DNA from 3 places in the Shinella agrisoli genome. Region 1 is predicted to be linked to each of the others. Evidence: riboswitches for the same ligand, from Rfam matches in the RefSeq annotation. Region 1 holds a riboswitch; each other region holds the start of a gene.
The links. Region 1 has a riboswitch for thiamine pyrophosphate ahead of thiB (thiamine ABC transporter substrate binding subunit). Riboswitches for the same ligand answer to the same signal wherever they lie in the genome.
Positions count from the first base shown of each region.

Region 2: linked by a shared signal. The riboswitch ahead of ACIIOY_RS17655 (ABC transporter permease) and the one ahead of thiB (thiamine ABC transporter substrate binding subunit) in region 1 are both predicted to bind thiamine pyrophosphate.
Region 3: linked by a shared signal. The riboswitch ahead of thiC (phosphomethylpyrimidine synthase ThiC) and the one ahead of thiB (thiamine ABC transporter substrate binding subunit) in region 1 are both predicted to bind thiamine pyrophosphate.

Region 1 is NZ_JBJIEP010000031.1:3,886-9,301, reverse strand. Features, by position in the region: gene acnA (aconitate hydratase AcnA) at 1-570, opposite strand, end outside; gene ccmA (heme ABC exporter ATP-binding protein CcmA) at 838-1,479, shown strand; gene ccmB (heme exporter protein CcmB) at 1,646-2,305, shown strand; gene ACIIOY_RS23915 (heme ABC transporter permease) at 2,399-3,169, shown strand; gene ccmD (heme exporter protein CcmD) at 3,166-3,333, shown strand; gene ACIIOY_RS23905 (DsbE family thiol:disulfide interchange protein) at 3,330-3,944, shown strand; TPP riboswitch at 4,017-4,127, shown strand; gene thiB (thiamine ABC transporter substrate binding subunit) at 4,165-5,172, shown strand; gene thiP (thiamine/thiamine pyrophosphate ABC transporter permease) at 5,186-5,416, shown strand, end outside.
Region 2 is NZ_JBJIEP010000016.1:125,970-131,385, reverse strand. Features, by position in the region: gene ACIIOY_RS17660 (ABC transporter substrate-binding protein) at 1-851, opposite strand, end outside; partial or broken gene ACIIOY_RS17655 (ABC transporter permease) at 895-1,632, opposite strand; TPP riboswitch at 1,748-1,850, opposite strand; gene ACIIOY_RS17650 (GntR family transcriptional regulator) at 2,109-2,774, shown strand; gene ACIIOY_RS17645 (biotin transporter BioY) at 2,851-3,411, shown strand; gene bioB (biotin synthase BioB) at 3,408-4,355, shown strand; gene ACIIOY_RS17635 (DUF1330 domain-containing protein) at 4,682-4,990, opposite strand; gene ACIIOY_RS17630 (2-hydroxy-3-oxopropionate reductase) at 5,037-5,416, opposite strand, start outside.
Region 3 is NZ_JBJIEP010000004.1:304,012-309,427, reverse strand. Features, by position in the region: gene thiO (glycine oxidase ThiO) at 1-585, opposite strand, end outside; gene thiC (phosphomethylpyrimidine synthase ThiC) at 588-2,408, opposite strand; TPP riboswitch at 2,499-2,615, opposite strand; gene ACIIOY_RS05520 (Bax inhibitor-1/YccA family protein) at 2,834-3,550, opposite strand; gene ACIIOY_RS05515 (anti-sigma factor family protein) at 3,582-4,355, opposite strand; gene ACIIOY_RS05510 (sigma-70 family RNA polymerase sigma factor) at 4,342-4,887, opposite strand; gene ACIIOY_RS05505 (YqaA family protein) at 4,939-5,376, opposite strand.

The DNA of each region.
Region 1 (5,416 bases):
ATACTCCAGATTGACCTGATGACAGATACCGGTGCCCGGGGGAACCACGCGGAAATTCTTGAACGCCTGCTGGCCCCATTTCAGGAAGCGGTAGCGCTCGCCGTTGCGCTGGTATTCCAGCTCGACGTTGCGGGCAAACGCGGTCGGCGTGCCGAATTCGTCGACGATGACGGAGTGGTCGATGACGAGGTCGACGGGAACGAGCGGATTGATCTTCTCCGGGTCGCCGCCGAGCGAGACCATCGCGTCGCGCATGGCCGCAAGGTCCACGACGGCGGGAACGCCGGTGAAGTCCTGCATCAGCACGCGCGCCGGGCGATAGGCGATCTCGTTCTCGACCGTGCCCTTGTTCGTCAGCCATTCGGCGACGGAAAGGATGTGTTCCTTCGTGACGGAGCGGCCGTCCTCGAAGCGCAGGAGGTTCTCCAGAAGCACCTTCATCGAATAGGGCAGCTTCGAGACGCCGGGAAGGCCATTCGCCTCAGCCTTGGGCAGGCTGTAATACACATAGTCGGTGCCATTGACCGTCAGGGTCGAACGACAATTGAAACTGTCTAGGGATCTGGACACTTTATACCCCGTCTCGTCTGGTCGCCAGAAAGCTGACGTACGAACGCCCGTGCGCGTTTAGCGCGGATGGGATGCGGGTGCGGCCATTTCCGCTGTCCGTACGCGGAAATCATTCCCGTGTTCGGCGCTTGGATGAAATTCACGCCGACCGCTGGCGTGTTGCGGGCGTTATAGATAATTTCTAAAAAAGGTTCCAGAGCGCCGATAGGCAAATCGGGACAATTTTTTTGCGTTGCGACCAAGGTCGTAAAGGGAAAGTGAAGCATCATGCGGCTCGTCGCCGAGGGGTTGGGCGCCAAGCGCGGCGAGGACCTGATTTTCCAGGATATTTCCTTTGAAATCACGGCCGGCGAGGCGCTCGTCGTCAAGGGGCCGAACGGCTCCGGCAAGTCGACCCTGCTCAGGGTCCTTTCGGGCCTCCTGCCGGCCTGGTCGGGCACGGTAAAGCTTCTTGCTGCAGCGCACCCGGTCGAGCGTCCCGGCGAGGCCGCGCACTATCTCGGCCACCGCAATGCGATGAAGCGGGAGCTTACGGTCGAGGAGAATCTCGCCTTCTGGAAATCCTTCTTCGGCGACTTTCCCGGCGGGGCGGGCGTCCCGGTCGCCGAGGCGGTCGAGGCGGTCGGGCTCGGCGGCATCGCGCACCTGCCCTTCGGCTACCTCTCCGCCGGCCAGCAGCGCCGCATGGCCATGGCCAAGCTCCTCGTTTCCTGGCGGCCGGTCTGGATCCTCGACGAGCCGACCGCCGCGCTCGACGCCGCCGCCGAGACGATGTTCGCCGGCCTCGTCACCGCCCATCTTCGCCGCGGCGGCATCGCGCTTGCCGCGACGCACCAGCCGCTCGGGCTGGAGGGGGTGAAGGAACTCAGGATGAAGGGCTTTGCCGGGATTATGGAGGATGTGTGGTGATGGTCATGCGCTTCGCTACCCCCCTCTGCCCTGCCGGGCATCTCCCCCTGCACCGTCTGCTTTGGGTGGGACCCAACCACGATTCGATCTCCCCCCTTGAGGAGGAGATGCCCGGCAGGGCAGAGGGGGGTGGTGCCCCTGCGCACGCCTTCGCCACGGTGTCCGCATGATCGCCCTCCTCGCCCGCGACCTGAAACTTTCCGTGCGCGCCGGCGGCGGCGCGCTGATCGGCGTCCTGTTCTTCATGACGGTCGTCGCCGTCATTCCCTTCGGCGTCGGCCCTGACCTCAACCTGCTCTCGCGCATCGGCCCGGCGATCCTCTGGATCGGCGCGCTGCTGGCCTCCCTCCTCGGCCTCGACCGGCTGTTCCAGGCCGAGCGCGAGGACGGCTCGCTCGATCTTCTCCTGATGCAGGAGGCGCCGCTGGTGCTGACGGTCCTCGTCAAGTGCCTCGCGCACTGGATCGCGACCGGCCTGCCGCTCGTCCTCGCCTCGCCGCTGCTCGGCCTCTTCATGAACATGGACGAGACGGCGATCCTCGCCACGACGCTGACGCTGCTGGCCGGCACGCCGGCGATCACCTTCATCGGCGCGGCGGGCGCGGCGGTCGCCGTGGCGCTGCCGCGCGGCGGCCTGCTGGTCTCGATCCTCGTGCTGCCGCTCGCCATTCCCGTCCTGATCTTCGGGGTGAGCGCGGTCTATGCGGCGATCCAGGATCCGGCGCCTTTCCTGCCGCCTTTCCTCATTCTCGTCGCGCTCAACCTGTTCTTTGCGGTCATCGGGCCGGTCGCGGCGGCGGCGGCGCTCCGCCTTTCGAGCGACTGACGGCGAAAATTGACAGGAAAGTGATTGCGGCAGATCAATTGAAGACGGGGGCCTTACGCGTTAAAGAACCATCCGACACGTTGAAGAGCCACCATGAGCGAACCGAGCCTTGCCATCCGCAAATTCAGCGACCTCGCCAACCCCACGCGGTTCCTGGCGCTGGTCGCCGCCGTCTGGCCCTGGCTTGCCGGGCTGACGCTCTGTCTGTTCGCGGCCGGGCTCTACCTCTCCTTCACGACGCTGGGCGACTACCAGCAGGGCGAGACGGTGCGCATCATGTACGTGCATGTGCCGGCTGCCTGGCTCTCCATGATGTGCTATTCGGTCATGGCGGTTTCCGCGCTCGGCACGCTCGTCTGGCGCCACCCGCTCGCCGACGTCTCGGCCAAGGCGGCCGCCCCCATCGGCGCCTGCTTCACGCTCGTCGCCCTCATCACCGGCTCGCTCTGGGGCAAGCCCATGTGGGGCACCTGGTGGGTGTGGGATGCGCGGCTGACCTCGGTCTTCGTGCTGTTCCTGATGTATCTCGGCCTGATCGCGCTCAATCGCGCGATGGACGACCCGACCCGCGCGGCCAAGGTCAGCGCCGTCCTCATCCTCATCGGCTTCGTCAACATCCCGATCATCAAGTTCTCGGTCGAATGGTGGAACACGCTGCACCAGCCGGCAAGCGTCATCCGCATGGACGGCCCGACGATCGACCCGGAATTCCTGTGGCCGCTCATCGTCATGGCGATCGCCTTCACCATGCTGTTCTTCACGCTGCATATCCTCGCCATGCGCAACGAGATACTGCGCCGCCGCATCGCCGTGCTGCGCCGCCATGCGGCCCGGTCCGCCGGGCGCGAGGGAGGCGCCGCATGAGCCACGCCTTCTACGTCATGGCGTCCTACGCCGCCGCCTTCGCCGTCGCGATCGGCCTCGTGCTCTGGGTCTTCATCGACCACCGCGGCCGCCGGCGCGAGCTGGAGCGGCTGGAGGCGGCCGGCATCCGCCGCCGGTCCGCACGCGGCGGGGACGGCCGATGAGCGGGAGCGAGGAGGCCGCCGAAGGCGCCGGCAGGCGCACGCGCGTCATCCTTGCCGCCCTGCCGCTGGCAATCTTCCTCGGCCTCGCGCTGATCTTCTGGACGCAGCTCAACTCCGGCCGCGACATCTCCGAGATCCCCTCGGCCCTCATCGGCACCAAGGCGCCCTGGCGCGACCTCGAGCCGCTCGCCGGCGCCACGAAGGACGGCGCGCCGGTGCCGGCGCTGACGGCCGGAACGGCCGGGGGCAAGCTGACGCTCGTCAATTTCTGGGCATCCTGGTGCGTGCCCTGCCGCCAGGAGCACCCGATCATCCTGGCGCTGTCGAAGGACCCGCGCCTCACCGTCGTCGGCGTCAACTACAAGGACGGCAGCGAGAACGCCCTGCGCTTCCTCGGCGAGCTCGGCAATCCCTTCTCGGCCATCGGCCTCGATCCCGTCGGCAAGATGGCGATCGACTGGGGCGTCTACGGCATCCCGGAAACCTACCTGGTCGGCCCGGACGGCACGATCCTCTACAAGAAGGTCGGCCCCTTCGACGACAGGAGCCTGAAGGAAGGGCTCTATCCGGCCATCGAGAAGGCCCTCGGCGCGCCTGCTGCGGCCGGCTGATCATACATTCCCCCTCTGGCCGTTTCCCATCGCCGCCTCTTGCGCGCGGCGGCGCCCGGGATTATGCCTTTTTCCGCTCTAACGGGGTGCCCGCGGGTTCCGACCCGCCGGCTGAGAGGCGTCCGCCAACCCGAAGAACCTGATCCGGCTCGTACCGGCGGAGGGATTAGACGGCTCATTCCAGCGCCTATTCCCGTTGTGACCAGACAAGGAGGCGCTGATGCGCACGGCATTTTTCTCTTCCATCGCGGCGCTCGCCGTTTCCCTCGCCCTTCCCGCCTTCGCGCAGGAAAAGACGCTGACCGTCTATACCTACGAGAGCTTCGTCGCCGAATGGGGACCGGGGCCGAAGGTCAAGGAAGCCTTCGAAAAGACCTGCGGCTGCACGGTCGAATGGGTCGGCGTCGCCGACGGGGTGGAGCTCCTGACCCGCCTCAAGCTGGAAGGCGAGGGCACGAAGGCCGACCTCGTTCTCGGCCTCGACACCAACCTCATCACGGAAGCCAAGGCGACCGGCCTCTTCGAGCCCCACGGCCTCAAGCCGGAAGGCCTCGCCGTGCCGGGCGATTTCTCCGACGACACGTTCCTGCCCTACGACTACGGCCACTTCGCCGTCGTCTACGACAGCGAGAGCGTGAAGACGCCGCCGACGAGCCTCAGGGAGCTGGTCGAGGGCGATCCGGCGCAGAAGATCGTCATCCAGGATCCGCGCACCTCCACGCCCGGCCTCGGCCTCCTGCTCTGGGTGAAGTCCGTCTACGGCGACGAGTCCGCCGAGGCCTGGGGCAAGCTCAAGGACCGCGTGCTGACCGTCACGCCCGGCTGGTCGGAAGCCTACGGCCTCTTCACCAAGGGCGAGGCGCCGATGGTGCTGTCCTACACCACCTCGCCGGCCTACCACGTGATCGCGGAGAACACCGAGCGCTACAAGGCGGCGGCCTTCTCCGAGGGGCACTACATCCAGATCGAGGTCGCCGGCCTGACGCGCACCTCCGACGACAAGGACCTCGCCCGCCGGTTCCTCGCCTTCATGACGGGGCCGGATTTCCAGTCGATCATCCCCGAGACCAACTGGATGATGCCGGCGGCGAAGACCCGCGAGCCGCTGCCGGCCGCCTTCGAGGCGCTGGTCAAGCCGGAAAAGACGTTCCTCATGTCGCCGGACGAGATCGCCGCGAACCGCAAGGCCTGGATCGACGAATGGCTCGGGGTGATGAGCGCCAAGTGACGGGATAGGCGCGATGTTCGCCCGCGCCGAACGACGCACGCTCAATGCCGGCGGGGCCCTTGCCCTCGGCGGCGTGCTCCTCTTCGTCGGCGCGGCGACGGCGGTGCTGCTCGCCCATGCGGGCGGCGGCGCCGCGCCGCTCCTCGATGCCTATATCGCGCGTGTCGCGCGGTTCACGCTGGTGCAGGCGGCGCTCTCGACGCTGCTCTCCGTCGCGCTCGCCATCCCCGTCGCCCGCGCGCTC
Region 2 (5,416 bases), on a different contig from region 1:
TAGCGTCCGCTATCAAGCGCGGCGGGGCGCTTGGCAAAACGCGGCAAGGTGTCGGCCCATGCCCGCCGGTTCAACTCGTCATCCAGATCGGGATAGGCGCGGATGAAGAGTTCCCAGCTTTCTTGCGGATGATTGGTAAGGTAGATCGCTCCCTTCTCGACGGCATCAAGGAAGCGGACGAGGCGTTCATCCGAGACCAGATCCGGGCGAGTGACGAAGATCAGTTCGTCATAGACGGGAACACCGTAATCCTCCGGGAAGAACGCCTTGCCCTCGTGCCCCCCCAACCGCATCTGTGTCAGCTCGAAATTGCGAAAGCCACCGATGGTGGCCTCGACCTTGCCACCGATCAGCGATGCCGTCAGCGCGAAGTTGACGTTCACGAGCTCTACGTCATCGGACTTCACGCCTGCGTTCGACAGCATCGTGGAAAGGATCACGCCCTCGAAGCCCGACACAGAAAACCCGACGCGCTTGCCGGCCAAATCCCTGAGGTTCTTGATCGGGCCATCGGCCAGAACGGTCAATGTGTTAAGCGGCGTTTCGACGAGCGTCCCGAACCGCACCAACGGCACACCAGCCTCATGGTCGAGATAGAGATTAGGTTGGTAGTGCACACCGATCTCCGCCTGCCCGGAGGCGACGGCACGCGGCACGATCGACGGATCGGCCGGCGGCAGCAGTTCGACCTCGAGCCCCGCCTTCTCGAATAGGCCGAGTTCCCGGGCGACGACGAGAGGCGCATGGTCTGGATTGACGAACCATTCGAGCAGCACGGTCAGTTTGTCCTGGGCAGCGACCGGGCCGGCCAGCACGAGGCTGGCGGCCAGGGCAAGGGCAGTCTTGCGGATCATGAGAGGCTCCATTTGCGATGTAGAAGTGAGGGGTTGATTGCTCCTGAACCCACGGAGCGAGGTGCGGTCCGAGCGCGTCAACGACATGGCGTAGAAAGAGCGTGAGGGCCGCCAGGATCGTCATGGCCGCGAACACCATGTCGGTCTGCATGCGCGCATTGGCCTGGATCATGACGAAGCCGAGCCCTGCCGAAGCTCCGACCCATTCACCGACCACTGCTCCCAGGGGAGCGAGCGGGGCGGCCACGCGCAGACCGGACACGAGCGCCGGCATGGCGAGCGGAACGCGCACATGCAGCAGGGCCTGCCAGTGGCTGGCGTCTGTCAGCGCCGCCGCGTCGAGCAGGTCTTGGTCGATACGACGCAGACCGTCGGCGAAGGACGATGTCACCGGGAAGAAGATGATGAGCATCGCCATGACCACTTTGGATGGCATTCCGAAGCCCAGCCAGATGACGAGCAGCGGCGCGATGACGAAGACCGGAAACGCCTGCAGCACGAGCACGATCGGCCAGACGAGACGCCCAAGCCGCGGCAGGGCGGCGATGCCCAGCGCGGTCAATGCACCGAGGATGGAGCCGAACGCGAACCCCGCCAGGATCTCTGCGAGCGTAACCAGCGTGTTTTCGAACAGATAGGCAGGCTGCCGCCGCATGGCCGCCAGCACGTCCAGCGGTGCCGGGAGAATATAGCGCGGCGGCGACCAGATCCAGACGATCGCCTGCCACGTCGCAAGCAATGTCACCAGCGTCCGCAGGATGGACGAAAGCGTTCCCATCCACTCAGCTTCAGCCGGCCGGTCTGGTTTTGGTGATTGCTTGGTGCGGCATTGGCGATCTCCCGAGCGTCATCACGGAGATCCAGGCAAGCGAAGAATGGAGAAAGGGGGCGATGGCAGCCCCTTGTTCCGTTCCTACGCCGGCATGACCCGGATCAGGTTCAAGGGTCCGGCTCACCGCCATCTCAGCGCCGTTCGACGCTCCCCTCGGAATAGTGCGATCTATTCAGTGAAAGGGGGCGGCGTCAAGCTGGTATCCTGCGCTGCGTTGCATAATAAGTTCGCGCGAGATCCATGGAGCTGACGAGTGGCGCCTCAAACTTTGTGTCCTTTCGCAATGGGACGTCGTGCGAAATCGGTAGCCAATATCGAAATAGCAAGTTGCCGTTGACCTTTGACTGGCTTTTCCGCGGAAATTTTCCTGCAGCAATCGTCTCCTCCTTGCTAGGCGCGCAGCTTCTGAATTATCTATAATCATGAGTAAAGCCGACGATACAGTGGTAAGAAAGATCGAAGCCACGCTTACCGAGAGGATCGTTTCGGGCCGATTGCAGCCGGGATCGCGTCTGCGACAGGACCATATCGCCGAAGAGTTCGGGGCCAGTCACGTGCCAGTGCGGGAGGCTTTCCGACGGCTTGAGGCCAAGGGCCTGGCCTCCAGCGAACCTCACAAGGGTGTTCGCGTAACCTCTTTCGATGTGGCAGAGCTACGCGAGGTGGCGGAGATGCGTGCCTCGCTTGAGGCTCTCGCCCTGAAACACGCTGGCCCAAAGCTCACGCTGGCGCTCCTGGCAAAGGCCGAGGAAGCTACCGTTCATGCGGAGCAAGCACGGAACGTACGGGATTGGGAGAAGGCTAACCGCGCGTTTCATCGAATGATTCTCGAACCATGCGGCATGCCGCGCCTGCTTGCGACGATAGACGACCTCCATCTCGCGAGCGCCCGCTTTCTTTTCGCCGCGTGGCGTTCGGATTGGGAGGCGCGCACGGACCATGATCACCGCGCGATCCTTACAGCGCTTCGCCGCGGACAAACTGACGTAGCGTGCGATATTCTCGCCCGTCATGTTGGCTGGATGGGGCGCCGCACCGGCCCGCGACCCAGCGTGGAAATCCAGGTGGCTGAAAAGCTTCTCGACTAATTATCTATAATCTCTGTTGCCTCATGCATCGAATCCAAATTGTTATAGATTATCTGTAGCAACTGGAGATGTCTCGATGCATCAGTCAGCCGCCATACGTCATCGCCCGTCCAATGTCCTGCGCTATTGGGGGCTCGTCATCGGCGCCGCTGCGCTGATCGCTGTCAGCGCCAAAGTGCAGCTGCCGTTCTGGCCGGTACCCATGACATTGCACACGCTGGCGGTGCTCACTCTTTCGGTGGCAATGGGGCCTCGCCTCGGTCTGGCTGCGATGGCGGCATATCTCGGCGCCGGGCTTACCGGCTTGCCTATCTTCTCCGGTTCTCCCGAGCGCGGCATTGGCCTGTCCCATGCGCTGGGTCCGACCGGCGGCTACCTTTTGGGGTTCCTCGCCGCCAGCTGGCTAACCGGGTGGCTGGCCAGCAACGGGAGCGCTCTTCGAATTGCAGGTGCCATGCTTGCGGGCCTTGCCGTCGTCTACGCCGCCGGGCTTGCCTGGCTCGTAGCCTTCGTGCCCGCACGGTCCCTGATCTCCACAGGGCTTGCTCCGTTCCTTCTCGGCGATCTGCTCAAGACCGGTCTCGGTGTGGCGCTGATCTGCGGCTGGCGCAGCCTGCGGAGCGGGGCTGCCCGATGATCCGCACCGACTGGAGCATTGAGGAAGCGCAGGCGGTTCACGACCTGCCCTTCCCCGACCTGATCCACCGCGCCCAAGAGGTTCACCGCCGCAACTTCGATCCGACCGTGATCGAGACCGCGAGCCTGGTCTCCATCAAGACAGGAGGCTGCCCTGAAGATTGCGGCTACTGCTCGCAAAGCGCCTACCATGACACAGGCGTCAAAGTGACGAAGCTGATGGACCTTGACGAGGTCCTGAAGGCAGCGCGGCGAGCGAAAGCTTCGGGAGCCCAACGGTTCTGCATGGGCGCCGCATGGCGAAACCCGAAGGATCGCGACATGGACAAGCTTTGCTCCATGGTAAAGCGCGTTCGGGAAATGGGCCTGGAGACCTGCATGACGCTCGGCATGCTGTCGCCGGGTCAGATCGAGAAATTGAGGGCTGCCGGCCTCGATTTCTACAACCACAACATCGATACGTCTCCCGACTATTATCGGGAGATCGCGACCACGCGGACGATGGACGATCGTCTCGAAACTGTTGATCGCGTGCGCAGGAGCGGGATCAAGGTGTGCTGCGGCGGCATCCTGGGCATGGGCGAAGAAGTCGTGGATCGAATCTCGATGCTTGTCACCCTCGCAACCCTGCCAACCCACCCCGACAGCGTCCCGATCAATCTCTGGAACGAGATCGGCAATACCCCCGTCCAGAAGCGGGCGAAACCTGTCGATCCCTTCGCTCTTGTTCGGACCGTCGCCCTTGCGAGGATACTGATGCCGCAGAGCGTCGTGCGCTTGTCCGCCGGCCGGACCGGCATGAGCGAGGAGCTTCAGGCGCTCTGCTTTTTGGCGGGAGCGAATTCCATCTTTGTGGGCGACGTCTTGTTGACGACAGGCAATCCAGCCGCATGGCAGGATCAGCAGATGATCGACAAATTGGGAATGCGGTTTGCACCCGCCTAGGTACGGTCTATGTCAATAGCCGCTGAATTCGGTCGCGCATCGTCACTTTGATGCCAGGCTATAACCCATAAATTCGAATGGCTGAGATGGCGTGGGAAACGGGCCGCAAAACTGCCGTTCACCTAGCCAACGAGCCTCGGCAAGACGCCTTCGCTTCGGATATCTACACTTCGTTGACCAGTTCCAGAGCGCGCAAAATTGTGCAGCGGTTTTGCGGTCACGATATGCGTAAAACAAAGACCTAAAGCGTAGGGAGCTGATCCGAAAGATCGTGATACGCACCCGGTCGATCACGAACCTCACTTCAATGATGAGCGCCCACGTTTTCAGGCCGGAGTTGGGCCATCCGGCAAACCTTCGACGATAATGAACTCGCCAACGCCGTGCCCGTCGCGGAGACGCTTGGCCTGACGATATTCGGTTGAGTAGTAGCATTCTAGCGCAGCTTCGTAGGAGGGAAACTCCCAGATCACATTGCGGGCGCGGCCGATGCCTTCCAGCGCCTCCGACTTGCCGCCGCGGGCAAGGCAGACGGCCTTATACTTGCGGAAAGCGGCGGCATTGGCCTCGACATACTTCCCGTATTCCTCGGCATTGCCGACGTCGACATGTGCGATCCAGTATCCTTTTGCCATCTTCGCCTCCCTGGTCGTCCGGTGGTCCGCGGGTTGCCGCGTCGTCTCAGGCGTCCGTCCCACGGGCCGCGAAATCCGGCAATTCGTGGCCCGCAAGCTGCTCAAGCGCGCGGATCAGCCCCGAATGATCCGCATGACGGCCGCCACTCGCCACACAGGCATTGAAGAGCTGCTGCACGGTGGCCGTATTCGGCAGGCTCATCCCGAGATGCCCGGCCGTTTGAAGTGCGAGCGCAACGTCCTTCTGGTTAAGCTCGATGCGGAATCCCGGCTCGAAGGTGCGTTCGATCATGCGCAACCCATGCACTTCGAGAATACGGGAATGGGCAAAGCCGCCGAGCAGCGCCTTGCGAACCCGTCCCGGATCGACGCCCGCCTTCGATGCCAGCAGCAGCGCCTCGCCGACAGCCTCTATGGTCAGGGCCA
Region 3 (5,416 bases), on a different contig from region 1:
ATACAGCATCTCGCCGCGCACGCCCCTGAGATCGGGCAGGCGGCCGATCTGCGCGGAGCCGGTGCAGTCGATGACCCGGTCGTAAGGACCGTCGTCCCCACTCGTTGCGAAGAGAAGGCGCATGCGGGCTTCTTCGAGCCCCGCGGTCAGGGCCGAAAGCGCCTGCCGTGGGTCGAGATGGGCCTCCCGGCGGAAGAACAGGGCCTTGCGGAAACGGCCGGCGAGATCGGGCTCCAGCGCTGCAATCGCCGCCTCGTCCAGCCATTCCCAGCCGCTCGTCCGGCGGGCGAAGCGGTCGAGCTCGCCGGCATCGCGGCCGCTCGCGACGACGAGCGTTCCCCGCCGATGCACCTGGCCGGGCACCGCCGCCTCCCACCAGTCGACGGCAAGGCGGCCGAGCGCCAGCACCGGCTCCTCCGCGCTCTCGCGCTCGCACCAGGGGGCGAGCATGCCGCCGGCAAAACCGGAGGCGCCCGTGCCGACCTTTCCGGCACGCTCCGCGACGGCGACGTCGAAGCCGTGGCGGTAGAGCTGCCAGGCGACGGTGAGGCCGGCGACGCCGGCCCCTTTGACGAGAATGCGCATGGTCATTCTCCCGCTGTTGCTTCGAGCGGCATGTAGAGGTCGCCGCCCTCGCGATACTTCGCCGCCATGGCCTCCAGCCCCTCCTTCTGCGCCTCGGCGCGGATGTCGTGCGAGATGCGCATGGAGCAGAATTTCGGGCCGCACATGGAGCAGAAATGCGCCACCTTGTGCGCCTCCTTGGGAAGCGTCTCGTCGTGGAAGGTGCGCGCCGTCTCCGGGTCGAGCGAGAGGTTGAACTGGTCCTCCCAGCGGAACTCGAAGCGGGCGCGCGACAGTGCGTCGTCGCGTATCTTCGCGGCCGGATGGCCTTTCGCGAGGTCGGCGGCGTGGGCTGCGATCTTGTAGGTGATGACGCCCACCTTCACGTCGTCGCGGTCGGGCAGGCCGAGATGTTCCTTGGGCGTCACGTAGCAGAGCATGGCCGTGCCGAACCAGCCGATCATCGCCGCGCCGATGCCGCTGGTGATGTGGTCGTAGCCGGGGGCGATGTCGGTCGTCAGCGGGCCGAGCGTGTAGAAGGGCGCCTCGCCGCAGGTCGCAAGCTGCTTGTCCATGTTCTCCTTGATCTTGTGCATCGGCACGTGGCCGGGGCCTTCGATCATGACCTGGCAGTCCTTCTGCCAGGCGATCTGCGTGAGTTCGCCGAGCGTTTCGAGTTCGGCGAACTGCGCGGCGTCGTTGGCGTCGGCGATCGAGCCGGGGCGCAGGCCGTCGCCGAGCGAGAAGGAGACGTCGTAGGCGCGGCAGATGTCGCAGATCTCCTCGAAATGCTCATAGAGGAAGCTTTCGCGGTGGTGATGCAGACACCACTTGGCCATGATCGAGCCGCCGCGCGAGACGATGCCGGTGACGCGGTTGACCGTCAGCGGGATGTAGTGCAGGCGCACGCCGGCATGGATGGTGAAGTAGTCGACGCCCTGCTCGGCCTGTTCGATCAGCGTATCGCGGTAGACCTCCCAGGTGAGGTCCTCGGCAATGCCGTTTACTTTCTCCAGCGCCTGGTAGAGCGGCACGGTGCCGATCGGGACGGGCGAGTTGCGGATGATCCATTCGCGGATGTTGTGGATGTTGCGGCCCGTCGAAAGGTCCATGACCGTGTCCGCGCCCCAGCGGATCGCCCAGACCATCTTCTCGACCTCCTCCGCCATCGAGGACGTGACGGCGGAATTGCCGATATTGGCATTGATCTTCACCAGGAAATTCCGGCCGATGATCATCGGCTCGGATTCCGGATGGTTGATGTTGGCGGGGATGATGGCGCGCCCGCTCGCGACCTCCTGGCGGACGAATTCCGGCGTCACGAAATCGGGGATATGGGCGCCGAAGCTCTCTCCGTCGCGGGCGAGCGCCTCTTTTGCCGCCTTGCGGCCGAGGTTTTCGCGGATGGCGATGAACTCCATCTCGGGCGTGATGACGCCGGCGCGCGCATAGGCGAGTTGGGTCACGGCCTTGCCGTCCGTCGCGCGGCGCGGGCGGTTCCGGACCGGGAATTCCGGCGTCAGGCGCTCGCCGGACGCAAAGCCGTTGTCCTCCGGACGCACATGGCGGCCTTCGTAGCTCTCGGTGTCGCCGCGGGCGGCGATCCAGGCCTCGCGCAGCCGCGGCAGGCCGCTGTCGATGGAGACGACATGGGCGGGATCGGTATAGGGGCCGGAGGCGTCGTAGACGGTGACCGGCGGCTCGCCGGAAGTCGGGTGCAGGGCGATCTCGCGCATCGGCACGCGGATATCCGGATGCCGTTCGCCGGGGACGTGGATCTTGCGCGAGGCGGGCAAGGCGCCCGTGGTGACCGTCGGGGTAATCTTTTGAGCGGCAATGTTCATCGTGAGGCTCCAAGTTCGGTTTGGAGACCCAGTCCTAGAGCCGGAATGATGGAAAGACGCCGATACGGAATCCGGGTGACGGATCACGGTCCTACAGCGCTTTCACCGTCCCTACGCCAGTATGAACTGGATCAGGTTCAACGGGTCACTGCGCTGCGAATGCCAGCAGTATCTCAGCCCCTTGTCGGGACCCCCCTGGTGAATGGCACAAGCAAAGACGCTGTGGGGCGATTTGTCAACGGGGTATTGTGTGTAAGTTAATTGTTACGTTTTACATGCGGCGTGACTTGGCATTTTCCTCGCATGCGCCGCCCTCTCCATCGTCATGCTCGGGCGGAAGAACTGTAGGAGCAAAAGCAAAACGGCGGGGTTTTGCCCCGCCGTTCCATTCGAACCGCTGATCAAGAGTCAGCTGCTCTCCCCGGCTATTCGCGTTCGCCGGTGAAGTTCAGCAGCAGCTGGAAGATGTTGACGAAGTTGAGGTAGAGCGAGAGCGCGCCGAAGACGGCGAGCTTCTGCTGGGATTCCTGGTCGAAGTTTTCCGCATACTGCTCCTTGATGTTCTGCGTGTCCCAGGCGGTGAGGCCGACGAACACGACGATGCCGATCACGGAGATCGCGAACTGCAGCGCGCTCGAACCGAGGAAGATGTTGACGATCGACGCGATGATGACGCCAATGAGGCCCATCATCAGGAACGAGCCGAACTTCGACAGGTCGCGCTTCGTCACATAGCCGTAGAGGCTGGTGGCGCCGAACATGGTGGCGGCGATGAAGAAGGTGCGGGCGATGCTCGTGCCGGTGAAGACGAGGAACACCGAGGCGAGCGACAGGCCCATGACGGCGCAGAAGGCCCAGAAGGTCATCTGCGCGGCGCTGGCCGACATCGTCTGGATGCGGAACGAGAAGAAGAAGACGAAGGCGAGCGGCGCCAGCATCACCACCCACTTCAGCGGGGTGGAGAAGATCGGCACGTAGAGGGCCGGCGTCGAGCCGACGATGAAGGCGACGAGGCCGGTGATGACCAGGCCCGCGCCCATGTAGTTGTAGACGCGTAGCATGTGCTGGCGCAGGCCCTCGTCGAAGAGGGCGGCCGACTGCGCCTGCGCGCCGTAGCCAAATCGCTGTTGTACAGGTTCCATCGATGGTCTCCTTCGGTATGGAAGCGGTTGATCAGTAGAGCGTGCGCGAGAGGTCCCGCGCGGTTTGTGCCAGGTCGTCGGCCTTGCGGCTCTCCGACACCAGCGCATAGGCGACGTCGCCGATCTGCCAGTAGGCGGCACGGGCGTTGTCGGCGTGGAAGAGCAGCACGTGCTGCACGGCGAACGAGCCGGGGCGCACGGCAAAGAGCGACAGGCGCTCGTCCTTCAGCGGCTCCAGCACCAGTTCGACGCTCGGCCCGTAAGCGGACGGGAAGACCTGCGTATCGACGACATTCCAGCCCTTCGGCAGGTCCGGCAGCACGATGGCCGTCGCCGAGCGGATCTCCGCCGGGTCGAAGGTCTCGGTCTCGGGCTGCGAGGCCATCGTGTCGCGCAGAAGCGTGGTCTTGTGCGCCCGCACGGCCTCTTCCACGAAGGCGGGCGGCGGCGTGGAGGCGACGACCTCCGTCGCGCCGAACGGGCCGAGCACCGCATGGGCCGTCCAGCCGGCGGCGACGAAGAGCGCGATGGCGGCGGCGCGTCGGAAGACGGAGAAGATGCGGCGGCGCGAAAGCGAGCGCTCCAAGAGGCGGGCGGCCTCGCGCGTCGCCTGCCGCGTCACGGTGCGGTGGTCGGCAAGCGCCAGGCGCAGCTCGTCGCGTACGCGCAGGTCCTTCATGACCTGCGCCGCGATCTCCGGCCGCTCCGAGAGATAGGCCTCCACCTCGATGCGCCGGCCGACGGCGAGCTGGTCGTCGACATAGGCGTTGAGGTCGGATTCGAGGATGGGATCATTGCTTGTCATCGCCGTTGCCTCCGACTAGCCTGAGATGCGTGACGGGTGCCGCCGCCCCGTTCTGTTCGAAAGCGCGCAGCCTCTCGCGGGCGCGGGCGACGCGCGACATGAGCGTGCCGACCGGAATGCCGAGCGTTTCGGCCGCCTCCTGGTAGGAAAGCTCCTCGATCGCGACGAGATGCAGCGCCTCGCGCTGCTCTTCCGGCAGGGAGAAGAAGGCATTGCGCAGCTGCGTCAGGCGCACCGAATGGTCCTGGTTCGCCGGCACGGACGTCTCCGCCATCTCGGCTGCCGCACCGTGGCGGCGCTCCTGCGAGCGGCGCTGGCGCAGGCGGTCGATATGGGCATTGTGCAGGATCGACATCAGCCAGTTGCGCACGTTTGCGCCGGTGCGGAAGGTCGTCTGCCGCTCATAGGCCTTCACCAGCGCGTCGTGCACGAGGTCTTCGGCCTCGTCCGGATTGCGGACGAGCGAAAGCGCATAGCGCCGCAGCGCCGCAAGCTGTCCGATCACGTTGAAGCCGGGTGTCTTTCCGTTCATGCCCCAATATACGAAAGCCAGATGGCGGTCATTCCATCGCCGGCGAAAAAATCAGAGCCAGTGCAGGACGAGCGCGGCGAGCACGATGTAGCGGCCGAACTTGGCGATCGAGACGACGAGGAGGAAGCGGGCGAACGGCTCCCGCATGATGCCGGCTGCGACCGTCAGCGGATCGCCGATGAACGGCATCCAGCTCAGAAGCAGGCTCCACCAGCCGTATTTGCGATACCAGCGGCCGGCGCGGTCAAGGTTCTTTGCGCTGACGGGGAACCAGCGGGCCTGGCGAAAGCGCTCGATGCCGCGGCCGAGAAGCCAATTGACGACCGAGCCGAGCACATTGCCGATGCCGGCGACGAGGATCAGCATGGCAGGCGCATGGCTGCCTGTGGCCAGCAGGCCCGCAAGCACCGCTTCCGACTGGGCCGGCAGGATGGTCGCGGCGGCGAAGGCCGCGAGAAAGAGGCCGCCATAGGCGGCAAGCGTGCTCATCGGCGCCCGTCGGCGGCGTCGCCCCGGTCGATGATCCTGT